Regions from separate parts of the Paenibacillus sp. E194 genome, predicted to be linked through region 1. Evidence: predicted binding sites of a transcription regulator. Region 1 holds the regulator's gene; the other holds the start of a gene.
What was found. The regulator CtsR, encoded in region 1, represses protease genes until heat stress. The targets are predictions, from matches to a motif close to ATGGTCAATAAAGGTCAAACA.
Positions count from the first base shown of each region.

Region 1 (7,951 bases):
CAAGCCTCACGAATTTGCAACCCTGGAAATAGGCATTGAATACGAAGATGATCTTCCTCGTTAATCATGATGCTTGTCGACTCATCCTCACTGACGATGACTGCGCCATTGCGGGACTCATTTGCCAAACTCGGGGATATCAAATGCTTCTCTACTAGAACTTGCTTCTCTGTATCGCTAAGCTCTGCCAGCTCTAATTCATGAAAGTGATTCAATTGCGCAAATTCCGGGTCTTTCATGACTGCTGACAAAAGATCCAACACCTCGGCCGATTGTTGATTCGTAGCCAAGAGCGGGAACGGCAGTCCGCTAATATTCCGTGCTATACGGATACGGCTGCTGATGACGATATCGGAATCTGGGCCCGTGCCGCGCATCCAATCGCTTAGGGCTTCTTCAATAAATCGTCGCTCTGTCATCTCGTCATCTCCTTCCAATTCGCACTGCTTATTGTCATCTTACTCTCTCGTTAGCGCTTGTATCCTAGGTGCTATGAACTGCTTCTCTCCGAATCGCTTGGCGGCTGCTTCTCCAATTCGCGAATACGGTCACGCAAGGTTGCGGCCTCTTCGAACTCTTCACGCAAAATGCTGAACTGCAGCTGTTTCTTCAATTCTTCCAGCTCGCGTCTGCGCTGAATTCGGCCTCCTCCACGCTTCGGAATTTTGCCAACGTGAACGGTATTGCCATGTACCCGCTTCAATAGCGGATCTAAGCGCTCTCCGAAAAAGGTGTAGCATTCATCACAGCCAAAGCGGCCGAGCTTACCGAACTGTGCATAAGTCAGTCCGCACTTCTCACAGCGCATAGGCTGCGGCTTCGCATCTTCCTTAGCTCCCTGTTTGCTCCCTGTCAGATCGAAATCAAGCAATCCCGACAATAAATTATGGATGGAGAATCCGTTCGCCGTGCCTGGAATCCATTCGCCTTTTTCCCGGGCACATGATTCACAAATGTGAAACTCCGTCTTCTGTCCATTAATGATTTTCGTAAAATGCAGGGTAGCCGGTTTCTGACCACATTGTTGACACACCATAACCGTCTCTCCTCCTTTATAGGTAGCATCCATCTCACATTCTTACATCTCTACTTGCTAAGCAGTGCCAGCAGCATCGACCTTAGCAGCCGGGCTCGTATCTCGTCGCGGTAGGGAAGCTTTACTGTTATATTGTCCCGAGAAACAGCAGCCCGCAGCAGATTCGCTTCCCGGTGGGAGATGAATTCCGCTTCTTCCAGTTGATAGATAAGACCTTCAGCGGCACTCTGCTCAATCTGTTCCCCAATGGATTCGCATAAATGATTATGAATCGCTTGATGGGCTGGCAAGTCAATTCGCTGGATGCGAATGTACCCTCCCCCGCCACGTTTGCTCTCAACAACATAACCCTTCTCCAACGTAAAGCGTGTGCTGATCACATAGTTAATCTGCGATGGAACACAAGAGAATTGTTCTGCCAAGTCATTGCGCTGAATCTCAACGGAACCTTCCGTACTCTCAAGTAATATATGCTTCAAGTAGTGCTCGATTAGGTCGGAAATGTTGCGCATCTTCTCCCCCCTTTCCGCCTGCAGCAGTCTCTATATTAGGTTTAACCAAATATAAGCCTCACTTATTCTAGTTTGGCGCAATATTTTGAACTTTTTTGACTATTAGTCTGACTTTGACTTTCTTTGACTTTATTTTTATTATATCGCACTCGTTTGATTTTGCAACTATTTTAGATCGATTTCATCAGCTATTCTACACGATGATGTGGATAACCTTCTTCTTGGTTAAAAAGCACACGCTCATTCCATCTCAATTACGCAATATATTCAATTACACAGTTGATGGTAAGCCTATTCGTGAAACTCTATATGTGGATACCTGGGAACTTCTCCACACTCGTGGATAAATGATGGGTTTAAATGTGCATAAGGAGACTCATTTATCCCTTCTCCACAGCTTGTTCATTGCGAAATATACATGGTGTACATTTTACCGCTATGTTCGTCCAATTATGCACATGTGAATAACAAATTGAAACAAGCTAATGAATGATTGCGTTCGTTCCAGTATAAAACTCCCGCTGCCGTCCTTACGGATGACACGGGAGTGATGGTCGTGCTATTCAGCAATATATTGTAGAGCAAGAAGAAGTCTGGTCAATGCAACTCCCGCTTCTGCTCGTGTAGCGTTGCCGCTAGGACGCAGCGTGCGGTCTTGGTAGCCATTGAGGAACACAGTTGAGAGTTCCAAATGATGACCTGCAAGTCGAGCAGCATTGCCAAGCATTTGTCCCAATTGCTCGCGAGTAATGGATGCATTCGGATGGAATGATCCGTTACCATCCCCCTCAACAAGCTTTAATTGCACCGCAGTCGCAAGTGCATCTGCATACCAAGCTGATGCTGGCACATCCTTGAAGGCATCCTTGGACAGGTTCTGTCCTTGGACATCGCCATAGCCTAATGCCCGCACAAGCATGGACGTGAATTCTGCCCGAGTTACCTTATCATTCGGGACATACTGTCCATTTCCTCTGCCTTGAATAATGAACTTAGAAGCTAACAGTTCCATATTCGCTTTCGCCCAATGGCCATTCAAATCATGGAAGCTCGGTGCATACTTGAGTACTGCGAAGATACCATTATAATCGTGCTTCATGTTCATTACCGAATTCGATTCTCCCTCAGTGCGCTCCATCCATGACGGAACGAATGAGAATGTCTTTGTCTTTGCATTATACTTTACAGCTGTCATCTTCCCAGCACTTTGGCTGCTCGGAAGTCGAATGGAGCCCATTGTAAGATTGCCTGCACGATCAGGAATTGGTTCCTGCTTCCCATCCTGCTCCAAACGCAACTGGAACTGAACAGCTCCCATCAAATGAGCCCCTGGCTGTGTGGATGCCGCAGATGTAAGCACCTTCAGCAATTCAGCCGAAGGCTTCATCATGTGTACGGTCAGCTGTTGTGATGCATTCCCATTGCTCAGATCTGCTAGCTGTTTCACCGGAAGTTGATAGCTGCCTGCTCCCGAGCGTACCACAATGTTCAATTGCGTATGTTCCTTCATTGCCTGATTCAATTTCTTCATCGGGATTCGAATACGTACGTCTTCTGACTCCGACGGCGCTGCAATTGTCCAAGTTCTCATTTCTGTTGCCGAACCCGTCAAACGTGACATCTCTTCCATATCTTCATTGCGAATGAACAGCTCAACAGTCGCCGTTCCGTCAGCATTCTTCAGAAGATTCAACGTTGTTGGCTCATAACGAACGCCATCCTTCGTGACGGTCATTCCCTTAAATGACTCTTCTGTTCCCCCTTGATGAGCTGCCCCGCCATTTCGATCCTTGCTGCCATTTCCGTTTCCAGAGCCGCTTCCATTGTCAATGCCCGTTTCTGGCTTCGTATCTGGGTCTGTTCCTGGATCCGTTCCTGTGTCTTTCACGACGACAATCGAGCGTCCGTTTACGGTATTGTGCGGATCATTCAGTTCGTTTGTTACTCCATCCTTGGTAATGGAGAATTTATACGTATACTCGCCTTCCGCTGCGTTCTTCATTACGTAGATGAACCATTCATTTTCTGCATCGTACGTCATCGAGTAAAACTTGCCGTTGATCGCAATATCAGCTTGCGTGATCCGATCCTGCGCTCCACTCGCAAACAACGTCTCATCCCGATAATAGAACACAACCTGACTCTTCTCTTGAACTGGGCCAGTTACTGAAGGCAGCGTCCGAAATGATTCCTGCCCACTGTATACATACACCTTAGTTAACGTGTCATCCAAATTCGTCTTAATGAAGCGATTGGCATCGATATCTTTCTCTTCCCAGTTGCCCCGTTTTACGATAAACCCAATCGATTCAGACTCTGGAGCGATTTCAATCATGGCAGTCGCCATTCCTTTGTCAAAATGCTGGAACTCATGACCGTCATCTTTTACACCTGTCTGCCATACCCATAATCCCCAGTTGTCGTATTTCGCGTCTGGACGAACATAGTTGATTTGTACATAGCGCTTCAGGAACGGCTTAACCACTACCTTCTTCGAGGCCTCTGCTGCTCCAACCCGAGCTGTAATGACCGCCGTTCCTTCCTTCACGCCTGTTACCTTCCCAGCACGGTCTATTCTAGCCACTGATGCATTCGACGTGCTCCACTCAGCTGCACCAGACATCGTCTGTCCGAATTGATCCTTGATGGCAACTGTAAATGGTGATGTGCGGCCCTCAAAGATTGAATCTGCACCGTTAATGGACAGAGTCGTAGGAACAAGCTTCGCTACTGTCACATTTACCTGTGCTTTCAAATTGCCCGAGGTTGCGGTAAGAACTGCGGCTCCTTCCTTCACTGCCGTTACTTTGCCTCCACTGTTGATGACGGCCACCGCAGCATCGGATGATGCCCATGTTACGTTCTCAGTAAACATAGGACGACCCTTCTGATCGCGCACCACTGCTGTCAAGCGAGTGCTTACGCTTGGCTCTAACCCAAGCGTAAGAGGTGCTACTTCAAGCTTTGACGCTATCGGTGTATAGCCATTCTCCTGATCGTACAACACCATCATGGACAATCCGGCTACTTCTACCTTGCCGCCCTTCACCGTACGTATCGTCTTCACTCCAGCAGACGTATGGTCGACAACCACACTCCATTCATCCGCAGTGGGCAGTGTAACTTCTTGCGGAGCAGTCGAACCGTTATAAATGACGGCGATATTGCGCCACGTATCCCCATTTGCATAGTTATTCAGCTTGAATGCGATAACTTGACCTTCTTGGCGATACACTTGTAAGTTCGATTTCACCCCTTCCTTCGTTGTCATGCGGAATGCTGGATGTGCTGTCCGCAGCTCGATAAGACCTTTCAAATAATCAAAAACTGGCTTGTACTCCGCCTTCTGTTTCCATACGATCTGATTAATCTCATCTGGGCTCTCATAGCTGTTATGATCCCCGAACTTGCTGCGAAGCAGCTCATCTCCTGCATGAAGGAACGGAATGCCTTGTGCCGTAAGAACAATACCATTTGCAAGCAAGGAACGCTTAACGGTCTCGTTATCCAGTACACTTGACTCCGTCAAGGTTGCGAATGGATTTCGTTTTATGTCCTTATCTTTCCCCTGCGTCTTCAGCACCTTATCCCATAAATTCAAGTTATCATGTGCGGTTACATAGTTAATCGTCTCTGTCGGGGAGGCCGTAAAGTCTGTGATTGCACCAAGCAGACCTTTCACCACATCCGCTTCTTTGCCTTCGGCTCCTGTCGCGAATCCTTTGGAAGCGTCGTCACTTCCACCCTTTATTGCCCCGCGAATATTGTCATTGAATACAGCGAATCCTTCTCCGCGCTGCTTGCCTTTCTCAATCTGCAATTCCGCAGCAAGCGGTGTGCTGCCTCCCGACCACGGCTCACCATAGATTATGATGCTTGGGTCAATCTCTCTCAGATCACGCACGATGGCGCGTGTCGTCTGCAGATCGACTAGCTTCATCAAGTCGAAGCGGAATCCGTCTACATTGTATTCCTCAGCCCAGTACTTCACGGAGTCCTGCACGTATTTGCTAACCATAGGACGTTCTGTTGCTATCTCATTCCCTACTCCGGAGCCGTTAGTGAAGTTGCCTTGCTCATCGCTCCGATAGAAATAACCTGGTACAATCTTATCAAATACGGACATATCCGATTCCAGGCCGGTTACAAATGTATGGTTGTACACGACATCCAGCACGACCCGAATGCCTTGGTCATGAAGCGCTTGCACCATTGCCTTGAACTCACGAATTCTCTTCGCTGGGTCTTCCTGTGCTGGGTTGGTCGTATAGGAACCCTCAGGCATGTTATAGTTTACCGGGTCATAGCCCCAATTAAATTTTCGTTCTTTCGAGCTTAGATCGTCCACCAGCTTCTCATTTACCGAACCGAAGTCATAGGTTGGAAGCAAGTGAACATGCGTAATGCCAAGCTCTTTCAAATGGTCGATCCCTGTCTTTATATCTGGCTTTCCAGGCAAAGTCGTTCCTGTTTCCGTAAAGGCAGTAAACTTGCCTCGGCTGCCTGGCGATACTCCTGAGTTCTCATTAATTGAAAAATCACGGACATGCAATTCGTATATGACAGCGTCTGTTGGATCCAGGAATGGGGGCTTTCGATCCCCGTCCCAGTTCCTTGGATTGGTTGCCGCAAGATCAACAACTGCCGACTTCCCGCTGTTCACCGATGCCGATCTCGCATATGGATCAAGTGCATACGTTGTGCTACCATCCGGGAATTGCAGCTTGTACATGTAATAGGTTCCATGCAAGTTGCCATCCACGTTAGAGGCCCATACCCCTGTAGCTGCATCCTTACGCATCGAGACTTCCCTGCTAGGCACATCTTTCGCCATGTCCGCTCTATTGTACAAGGCTAACGAAGCTCGTGCAGCCGTAGGCGCCCATACTTTGAAGCTGCTTGAAGTCGAATGATACGTAACACCTAAGTCATCCCCAGCATATACGTAGCTATCCAAAATACCACGCATCTTGATCGGCATATCCCGATATATGTTCTGTGGATTTCCTTCATAGCGTACTGTATATGCCTTTGACACATCATCAACCGGATTGAACAGACGGATCTTCACAGATTTCTCATCTTCGCCTTGAGAGGATGCGCTCTCCAATTTGGTTGTACCTTCATATACGGCAAATGCGGAGTAATCCAAGTTCGGAACAATGTCTTTCAATGTAACGCGAACTTCATGATCCTGATCCATCCATGCAGCATGCATAGAAGGCCGAGCCTTGGTTGTAAAGGAAAACTCATATGCTGTGTTCGGTGTATTCGTGTCCTTCCCCGTTGCCACTCCCGCTGGAATAACAACCTTATACTCTGTATCATAACGCAGCGGTTGACTCGGTGTAACGACCAACTGCTGCTCCTTTATCGTCACATCTATCGGTTGGGTCGCACCTAGCTTATCCTCAAGCGTGATGCCTTGCCCATTCATCTCAATTTGTTCGGAGAAGGTGACGATAATCGGCTTATTAACTGCTACATGCTGCTGTTTATTGGCCGGATCTGTGCTAATCAGCTCCAGAGCGTCACTCATCCCCTTTATCTCGTAATTTCCGGCATATACACGCTGTACATTCGGGTTCGATGATTCATTCCAACTACTTGCTCGTGTATTCCCCGGATCTTCTGGTATTACATTGAATGCACCATGCGTGTCCTCATTTCCGCTTAGAACAACAATTGGACGCAAATCGTCATTATTTTTTAGCTTGAGCTGATGCAGCGGTATAGACGCTTCAAATCCTGACTGTCTGGATACAGCGAATTCTGATCCTTTACGATCTCCCCACGTGGATAAAATGGGGGTATTGTAATCCGAGGCCTTATATAAAGCAGCGCCTTCTATCTCATTGTTTTGTTTCAAACGCATCATATGATGATACTGCGGCTTCTCCGTTGTACCGCTAAAATTATATTGCGCTTTCCATGGATTGTCCGCAATGCCTGAATCAACACGATTCACATTGAGGGCAATATCAATATACTGCCCCTTATCTCCCCAATTTGGCAATTGTGCATCTACCCATATATACAGCTTCTTACTATCATTGATCAGTTTGATTGCACCTAGCTTCGTATCGCCATATGTGCTCTCTGTTACAGATGTACCAAGTGCCACTACATCGTCCCAGAGACTGTCTTTAACCCCATCAATGATTGGAGCAAAAGTAACCGTAAACGGCTCGCTATAGGTAGATAAGCCGTTCGGGTTCTGTTTCATATTCCAGCCTGTCGCAATTTCATTGTCTGCCGTTTCGGGAATTACATCGAATACACCATGCTCATCCGCGCGATCACCGCTAAGAACAACAATCGCTTTGACGGTGTCATTTAGCTTCAATTGAAGCTTATTCAAAGGAATTGCCCCAGTCATTACTTTGGCTTGCTCTGCAACATG
Region 1 covers NZ_JMDX01000229.1:200-8,150, forward strand. The annotation lists partial or broken gene AZ66_RS23260 (ATP--guanido phosphotransferase) at 1-419, opposite strand, end outside; gene AZ66_RS23265 (UvrB/UvrC motif-containing protein) at 491-1,036, opposite strand; gene AZ66_RS23270 (CtsR family transcriptional regulator) at 1,087-1,548, opposite strand; gene pulA (type I pullulanase) at 2,108-7,951, opposite strand, start outside.

Region 2 (9,406 bases), on a different contig from region 1:
CTTAGCTACGGCCCGGAAGGCACGCTGTGGGAGTATGCAAACAAGGAAGATCATACAAAGAAACAACTTCCGGTACCGGATGGTAAGGATCGTGAGGACTATCGTGCAACTTTGACGCCGGACTACGGTACGATCGTTCCGAAAGTCATGACAGAAGAAGTGAAACGTGGATTCGAAGGCGAATTCGAGAAGTGGTTGAAGAAAGAAACAGAGGAAAAAATCAATCCGATCGCGAAAGTTCCATTCCCGAGCGTATATTTGTCCGAGGCTGATCAGCAGCAAGTATCGAGCCTGCGCTCTGACCTCGACACTTACGTGAAGCAAATGGAAGCGAAGTTCGTAACAGGGCAAGAACCGCTTGCGAATTGGGATAAGTATATAGGTACATTGAAGAAGATGGGCGCTGAGAAAATCGTTGAGATTTATCAAAAAGCCTATGACCAATGGAACACTGGAAAGTAAATGCTAGTTGTAACCTTGTAAAATATGAAATAAGCTAATCGGAAAGCGAACGAGCACCTTAGGCATTCATATCCTGCCCTCGGTGCTCGTTTTCTTTTGTGGCGTATACACTTAGCTTGTGGATTCATCGTCTGCATCTGCTGCGGCCTTCGCTTGCTCGCTTGAAGCATGAAGCTTCCGATATTGGCCTGGTGTATATCCCGTCTCTTTCTTGAACTTTCGAATAAAGTTCGGTGTATCCATATATCCGACCCTGACGATGATGTCCTTCAGCGGATCACTAGTCGTCAGCAGCTGCCGAATGACCTCATCCATGCGGCGCTGCCATATATATTGAGAGAAGTTGCTGCCTGTCTTCTCCTTGAATGAACGGCTGAGATAAGAGGACGAGATAGAGAACTTCTGTGCGATTGCTTCCAAGCTCAAGCTGTAGTCGGTATATTGTTGATCGACATACGCAATGACGCTGTCCATTAAAGAGAGCTGTTCATTTTCCGAGTTGCGCTCTACTTGTTCGCAAATATGTGCGGCTAAGAGCTGAAGCTTCTTCTCAAGCTCCTCCAGTGACTCGAAGGAGGTGAAGCTCGGAATATCGCGAATTAACTCGTTCAAGCCGAGCTCAGACGCTGTCTTCAACAAGGTATTCATAATATCGAAGCAAATACAGCGAAGGAGTGAGATCGATACGCGCTCTGCCTTCAGCTTGTTGAATATCGCTTCAATCATTTGCATTGCAACAGTATCATTGCCTTGCTTCAAGCTTTGAGTAAGCTTAAGCAGGGAGTCCTTGGCAATCCAGAACGTATCGTTAGGCGTATGGGACAACTTGTTGAAATACGTAATGCTGCCCTTGCCGTTCGCCATGCGATACTCCAGTGCAGAAGCTGATTCGATATAAGACTGATTCAAGAGCGCAGCATCCTCATAGGCATTACCAACACCAATGGATGGGATGAGGTGCGTGCTCTCCATCACGATGATTCGAAGAGCTTCGACGATTTGTTCCATCTGGTGCTCCACGGAGATTCTTGAGTCCTCATTCATACTGACGATGAGGGCGAATTGATCAAAATGCGGCAGCTCAATGCCATATGCGTGTGCACCGTATTCCGGAATTTCAATCTCCTCGAGCAGCTCTACAATCTGCTGACGATGCTGCAATGCATCTGCGATGCCAGGATACTCGTCCCAAGAGATTGCAATGATGAAATAGTACTTGCCTGTCAGTTCTATGCCGATCATCTCCATAATATGTGCAGATTCTGGGTTGTCCAGCTTCCCATGCTTGAGCAGCATGAGAAGAAACTGATTGCGGGCAAATGGCTCTTGAATATCGACGCGGGTACTATAATCATGAAGAGTTTTACGAATCCACTCCAGCTCATTGCGTCTCTTAGGTGCCGGCTGTGCGGCAGAGGCTTCTTCATTCAACAAGGCAAATTCCATAAGATCATGGATTGGATGGTATTGCTTGCGAGCTAGTAATACGGCTGCCAGAATGCCGGCGATGACCACTACAGCGAACGCGAGCATGAAGAAGGTCTGGATATGGAACACACGCCCGAAAAATTGCTCGCTCGGCATGGCCGTTACATAGGTCCATCCATTCATGGAGGATTTAACAGACACAACGGATTGCTGCCTGTTATCCAGCTTCAAGCTATGGATGCCGGAACCAAGTCCTGACAGCAAGCGAATCTCATTCTTCGGGAGGGGTTCTCCATGATTATTCTGGGTAAGCACACGGCCCTTCTCGTCGAAGATGTAGGTATTGCCTTTGAATCCATTCAGAACGGTGTCCATAAGCCCCGTTAGCTTCGATTCCTCCATCAGGAACAGTACTGTTCCGTGTGGAGATGAGCTGTTAGGAGTGATTGGGATCATGTACGCAAGCATGGACTTGGTAATATTCATGCTTAAGTTAACGGATTCCGCTGGTCGCACGACAGGATAGAGCTCAGTTTCCAGCTCTTTAATAATATCCTTCTTGCTCCAGTCCTCGAATAGATAGTATTGATCAAAGAGAACATCTATATTGGTCATCCCTTTTGACGAGTAGATGGCGTGGCTGTTCCTGTAGAAAAGGAATAGCTCTTCTAGAATGGAACTGTTTGCTTTATATTTGCCGAGTGCGGATATTGCATCGCGGCTGTAATAGGGATGTCGTATCATATAAGGTGTCAATTGTTCATCATAAGCAATGCGGGAAGCAATGTCTCGAAGCTCCGTCATGCGAGAATCGATGTTCAGCTTCACCTGATTGAGCTGGTTCACGTTCGATTGCTCGATTTCGGAACGAAGATTGTTGACGGCATTTTGATAGATGAAGATCGTGAGAACCACTAATGGGATGAGAAAAATCAATATATACGACCATATGTACTGTAATAGCAGCTTCGACCGAAAATAGTTCCAACTCATCCTGACAAGCCTCCTAGTAGTCTCTTGATGTAATCTTGCTATGAAGTGGATCTGGCAATAAGTAAGAAGACAATCTAATAGAGAAGAAATGTTGATGATTTGTAATTATTGTATACGTTTCGCTTCATCTGTAAAGCGGGAAATTGAAAAAAAAGCGGCAATATTCATATTGTAAACGATTCCAATCGGAAATGGAATGATTTCGTGGTGTGTACAACAATTTCTGTAGGGTGGACATTATAGGTGTATTGCCATTGAGGGAATTGCTTTTTATCTTATTTTAAGGTTCGGTTCAGTTTTCTTTAATGTAACTCTAGTATTCTAACAATGGACCGAATGACAGATGAGTTCTTGCGAAGGAGGGTTGCCGGCAGCGATTACTGGCCTTGGTCAACCGGAGTCTTCCGTTGCACAAGGTGATCCGTTTCATCTTTCTCATGGTTTACAGTTTACCCCTAGAACATATATAGACCGCATCGGCGTTTGCGCGATGCGGTCCTTTTTTTGAAGCTAAATGAATTAATTTCGGTTTGTAACAGGTCGACCCGAAGTTGTTTTTGTACATACAGGCCTAGGTCTATGTAGGTCATAATTTACATATATTTATTTTAATGTAAGATATTATTCTAACACCTGTAAATAGAGGAAGAGGTTGTGACTGAAGCTATGTTGCACGGTTAAGGAGGGGAGAGGTTGAATGATAAAATGGATTCAAGACCATGAAGTGTTGCCATTATCTCATTACAAAACCATGCGTTCAGAGAGTCCTCTGTTATGGTCAGAGAGCTCTTTGTTGCGTTCAGAGAGTCCTCAGCTGCTGGGGGGAACGTTCTGGCATGCGTACCGATACGATCATATTAAGAGCATATTTGCTGATAACGATCATTTTTCCTCCGAATTGCGAAGCGAAGACAAGCGGCCGATTGAATACAGCATCCTCCGCACCGATCCGCCGAAGCATAGCCAGCTTCGAACATTAGTTTCGCAAGCATTTACACCTAGATCCATTGAAAAGATGATTCCACGAATTGAAGCATTGGCGAATGAGCTTCTAGATAAGGTGGAAAGGAATGGACGAATGGATGCGGTTCAAGATTTCGCAGTTCCGCTCCCGATTATTGTAATCGCAGAAATACTCGGCATACCAGTACACGATCGAGATCAGTTCCGGGAATGGTCGGAGGCATTGGTGAGTGGTGACATTGACCGCAATAGCAATTGCCAAAAGGAGATGGCTGTATATTTCGAGGCGATCGCAGAAGAACGCCGCCGTAATCCACAGGATGATCTGATCACTAGGCTTGTGCATGCAAAGGCTGACGGAGAGCCGTTGTCTCCTTATGAACTCATTGGGTTCTGTATTTTGCTGCTTGTGGCTGGTAATGAAACGACAACGAATTTGCTCTCTTCTGCTCTAGTATGTTTCGACAGTGAGCGCATCGCATGGGACGATATTAGATCCGATCGTTCTTTACTGCCTGGCGCTATTGAAGAAGTGCTGCGGTTTACCTCGCCGGTACAGTTAATGTTTCGCCGTGTGAAGAAGGATGTGGAAGTAGATGGCATGATGTTAACTGAAGGGCAGTTCGTCATGTTGTGGATTGGATCGGCGAATCATGACGAGTCTGTGTTCGAGCAGCCAGATCTCTTCCATATTCGTCGTCAGCCGAACCCGCATTTAGCGTTTGGTCATGGTATCCACTTCTGCCTGGGGGCCCAACTTGCACGGCTGGAAGCGAGGATAGCGTTGAATGCAATGCTCGATCGTTTCCCGAACTACCAATGTGATCATTCCAAGCCGTTAAAGCGCATCCAGAGTGAGTTTATGTTCGGTTTCGAGTCCTTGCCGATCATTCTTACCTAAGTAAACCTTGCTTTTCGTGATTCATTTCAGTTGAAAATAAGCAATAAAAACAGCCTCTCTACATGCAAAATGATTTGCATGAGAGAGGCTGTATCACTTTACCGCTTATTCTTTGCCAAGAACCTTATCAACCAGACCGTACTCAAACGCTTCTTGGGCAGACATGAAGTAGTCGCGATCCGTATCGCGCTCCACGCGCTCAAGTGGTTGGCCTGTGCGATCCGCCAAAATTTTGTTCAACGTGTCGCGCATCTTCAAGATGCGGCGTGCGCGAATCTCGATATCGGACGCTTGACCTTGTGCTCCGCCAAGCGGCTGATGAATCATAATTTCACTGTTCGGCAGGGCGAAACGCTTGCCCTTGGCACCTGCATTAAGCAGGAACGCTCCCATGGAAGCTGCCAAGCCCACGCAAATCGTTGATACGTCTGGCTTGATGTGCTGCATTGTATCATATATGGCCATGCCGGCCGAGATCGAACCGCCCGGGCTATTGATGTACAAATGAATATCCTTCTCCGGGTCATCTGCAGCCAAGAACAACAGCTGGGCGATAATCGAATTCGCCACAAGATCGTTCACTTCTGTTCCGAGGAAGATGATGCGATCCTTCAACAATCGAGAGTAAATATCATAAGATCTTTCGCCACGATTCGTCTGTTCAACAACTACGGGTACATAACTCAAGATAACCCCTCCTAACTAATATCATTACACATTCAATATAAAGGACTTGATACAAAAAGTCAAAGATGGTCAAACTATGTCGAGAAAAAAACATCTATCGTTTCGCTTCTGCAAAATTCAAGATGTTACTTCCGTGCTTATTCACCTAAATATATGCGTAACGTAGCTTCTTATCCTGTACCAAATAAGGACAGGAGTGTAAATGGCGCGCCCGCAAGGAATCGAACCTTGATCTCAGGCTCCGGAGGCCTACGTCATATCCATTGGACCACGGGCGCATTCATACAAGAGCAAAATTTATTATATAAGAAAGCGTATTACAAAGTCAAGTGAGAGCCTTGAATAATTTGCTTCAAATGGAGAGTTTGGAAGTTGCCTATTGATTAGTGGGATACAGAGACAGTGGTATTGGCATCGTAGCGAAGAGTCTCCTCCAACTTGAATTAAGGTTTTAACTTTTGAGGAGGGAACGGTTGAATTCTTTTAGACGGTGCCGAATAGGTGGGCGTTGCCCGATATAAGTGAGTAATGTTGATGGCTAAACTAAATAGGGACGAGGAGAACGAACAGGATGTTGAGGGGAGATCAAAACTTTTGTAAACGCAGGTATGAGCATGGCATGATGTCCCTCATTAATGTCTATACTGAGGAATGTCTAAAATTTTTGCGAAATATGTATTAACTTGTCGCATTTTGGGTTAATTACATCATAGGATGTCGTATGCCCTTTTGGATATGTTGTCTGATATTGAATAACTTCGATATTGCTTGCTTATTATAGAAGTTGTTTATAGGCAGAAAATTCACGATTTTGGGCGCGAAATCAGGGGTTCAGGATACTTGCAAGTTGCTGCGTTATTCGGTAGAATAGTGGTGGGACAAAAAATGTAGAGATGGGACGTTTTTAGTCCAACGGTTGCTTATGGGAAGCAGGAGTGGAGAGAATGCGTGAGTGGTTAGAAATACAGAAGCGACTTCTACCTGAACTCATTGAACTGTTGAAGAAGCGTTACACCATCCTGCATCAAATCATGTTGTCCGACTCCATTGGGAGAAGAACGCTGGCAACGTCATTGCAGATGACCGAGCGTGTGCTCCGTGCAGAGACCGATTTATTGAAGGCGCAAGGCCTGATTGATTCGGATAACACGGGTATGCGAATCACTGATGAAGGCCGGCAACTTGTCCGGAAGCTGGAATCCGTGATGGGCGAATTGCTCGGGATGCGCCAGCTGGAGGAGAGTATCCGCCAAGCATTCGGTTTGAAGCAGGTCATTGTCGTACCCGGCAATTCGGATGTATCGCCTGCCGTGAAGCAAGAACTCGGGCAAGCGGCTTGTAGAGCGCTCAGCAGCGTAATGGACAAGGAAGATGTCGTGGCGGTGACAGGCGGCTCCACATTGGCTGCAATGGCAGATCATTTGACGAGTTCATCACCGTTGAAAGGAAATTGGTTCGTACCTGCACGTGGGGGACTTGGGGAGAGCTTGGAATATCAAGCAAACACAATCGCATCCACGATGGCGAAGCGCGTAGGCGCTCAGTATCGGCTCTTGCATGTGCCAGATTTGCTGAGTGAGGAAGCGTACCAGTCACTTAAGCAGGAACCGAACATCCAGGACATTTTACGAGTAATTCGCCAAGCACGCATCGTCGTGCATGGCATCGGAGAGGCTCTCGTCATGGCGAAGCGACGCCGTGCCGATGAAGAGACGATCCAGCAGCTGCTCCAAGAAGGGGCGCTTGCAGAAGCATTCGGGTATTATTTTGACCGCGACGGGCATGTCGTTCATACGATGCTAACACTAGGCCTTCGCCTAGAGGACATCTCTCGCACGGAGGTAGTCATTGCCATTGCTGGAGGTCAGAGCAAGGGTGAATCGATTGCTGCAGTGCTTCGTGCAGGACACGAAGACATTCTCGTTATTGATGAAGCAGCAGCAGTTGAAGTATTGAAACATTGTGGTCTCGATGTGCCTTACAGGCCGTCTTGAGATATATAAAAAAATTGCGAAGGAAATGGGAGGAATCATCAATGGTTAAAGTTGGTATTAACGGCTTTGGTCGTATCGGACGTAACGTATTCCGCGCAGCATTGAACAATTCAGAAGTAGAAATCGTTGCAATCAACGATTTGACAGACGTAAACACTCTGGCTCACCTGTTGAAATATGACACAACTCACGGCAAATTCGAAGCTACTGTAGAAGCTAAAGAGGGCGCTTTGGTTGTTAACGGCCGCGAAGTGAAAGTATTCGCTGAGCGTAACCCTGAGAACTTGCCTTGGGGCGCAAACGGCGTTGAAATCGTTGTTGAGTCCACTGGTATCTTCACAGCGAAAGACAAAGCTGAAATGCACTTGAAAGGCGGCGCGAAGAAAGTTATCATCTCCGCACCTGCTACGAACGAAGATATCACAATCGTTATGGGCGTTAACGAAGATAAGTATGATGCTGCAAGCCATACAATCATCTCCAACGCTTCTTGCACAACAAACTGCTTGGCGCCATTCGCTAAAGTATTGAACGACAAATTCGGTATCGAAAAAGGTATGATGAACACAATTCACTCATACACTAACGACCAAAACGTTCTTGACTTGCCGCACAAAGACTTGCGTCGTGCTCGTGCAGCAGCTCAAAACATCATCCCTACTACAACTGGTGCTGCTAAAGCGGTATCCCTTGTATTGCCTGAATTGAAAGGCAAATTGAACGGTATGTCCATGCGTGTTCCTACTCCTAACGTATCCGTTACGGACTTGGTAGTAGAACTTAAGCAAGACGTTACTGTTGAAGAAGTAAACGCAGCTTTGAAAGAAGCAGCTGAAGGCCCATTGAAAGGCATCTTGAACTACTCCGAAGAGCCATTGGTATCCAGCGACTTCAACGGCGACCCAGCTTCCTCCACTATCGATGCTTTGACAACGATGGTAATTGGCGGCAACATGGTTAAAGTTGTATCCTGGTACGACAACGAGTGGGGCTACTCCAACCGCGTTGTAGACTTGGCAGCTTTCATCGCAAAAAAAGGTCTGTAATCGCATAGCACTTACAATCAAAGAGGAGTGACCGTTCAGGCCTCCTCTTTTGATCCTTATAGTGCCTAGAGCATATCGAGAACCAGTGCGGACACAGATTTTCTAGATATACAGAGATAGAGAGTACAGAGAGAAACAGAACATACTAACGAACGATATACGATATATAGAGAGAAAGAAAGATTTAGATGGAACCCATACAGAACAAGAACACAGAACATACCGAACAACACACCAGAGAGAGGCGTGTGCCGGTGTAATCGACGATAGGAGGAACACGGGGATGAACAAGAAAAGTGTGCGTGATGTAGAAGTTAAGGGTAAGCGCGTATTTGTACGTGTCGATTTCAACGTGCCATTGGAGAATGGTGCAATTACGGATGATACACGTGTACGCGAAACGCTGCCGACAATTAACTATTTGGTGGAACAAGGTGCGAAAGTTATTTTGGCAAGCCACATGGGTCGTCCGAAGGGCGAAGTTGTGGATTCCATGCGTCTGACACCTGCAGCAGTACGTCTTGGCGAACTGCTTGGTAAGCCCGTTAAGAAGCTTGACGAGTCAATTGGTGAAAACGTAAAAGCTGAAATTGCAAAAATGGAAAACGGCGACGTTATCGTGCTTGAAAACGTTCGTTTCCACAAAGGCGAAGAGAAGAACGATCCAGAATTGGCTAAAGCCTTCGCAGAACTTGCGGACTTGTTTGTGAACGACGCGTTCGGCGCGGCTCACCGTGCACATGCATCCACTGAAGGCATCGCACATCACTTGCCAGCCGTGTCCGGTCTGTTGATGGAGAAAGAATTGAATGTACTTAGCAAAGCGCTGACAAACCCTGAGCGTCCATTTACGGCAATCGTAGGTGGTTCCAAGGTTAAAGATAAAATCGACGTTATCAACAAAATGTTGGAAATCGCCGACAATATCGTGA
Region 2 covers NZ_JMDX01000028.1:16,573-25,978, reverse strand. The annotation lists gene AZ66_RS06100 (extracellular solute-binding protein) at 1-462, shown strand, start outside; gene AZ66_RS06095 (helix-turn-helix domain-containing protein) at 574-2,883, opposite strand; gene AZ66_RS06090 (cytochrome P450) at 3,581-4,747, shown strand; gene clpP (ATP-dependent Clp endopeptidase proteolytic subunit ClpP) at 4,853-5,434, opposite strand; tRNA gene AZ66_RS06080 (tRNA-Arg) at 5,638-5,712, opposite strand; gene AZ66_RS06075 (sugar-binding transcriptional regulator) at 6,379-7,428, shown strand; gene gap (type I glyceraldehyde-3-phosphate dehydrogenase) at 7,470-8,474, shown strand; gene AZ66_RS06065 (phosphoglycerate kinase) at 8,758-9,406, shown strand, end outside.
Region 2: clpP (ATP-dependent Clp endopeptidase proteolytic subunit ClpP) is a predicted target of CtsR. The motif match lies at 5,490-5,510, and genes of this name have one in related genera.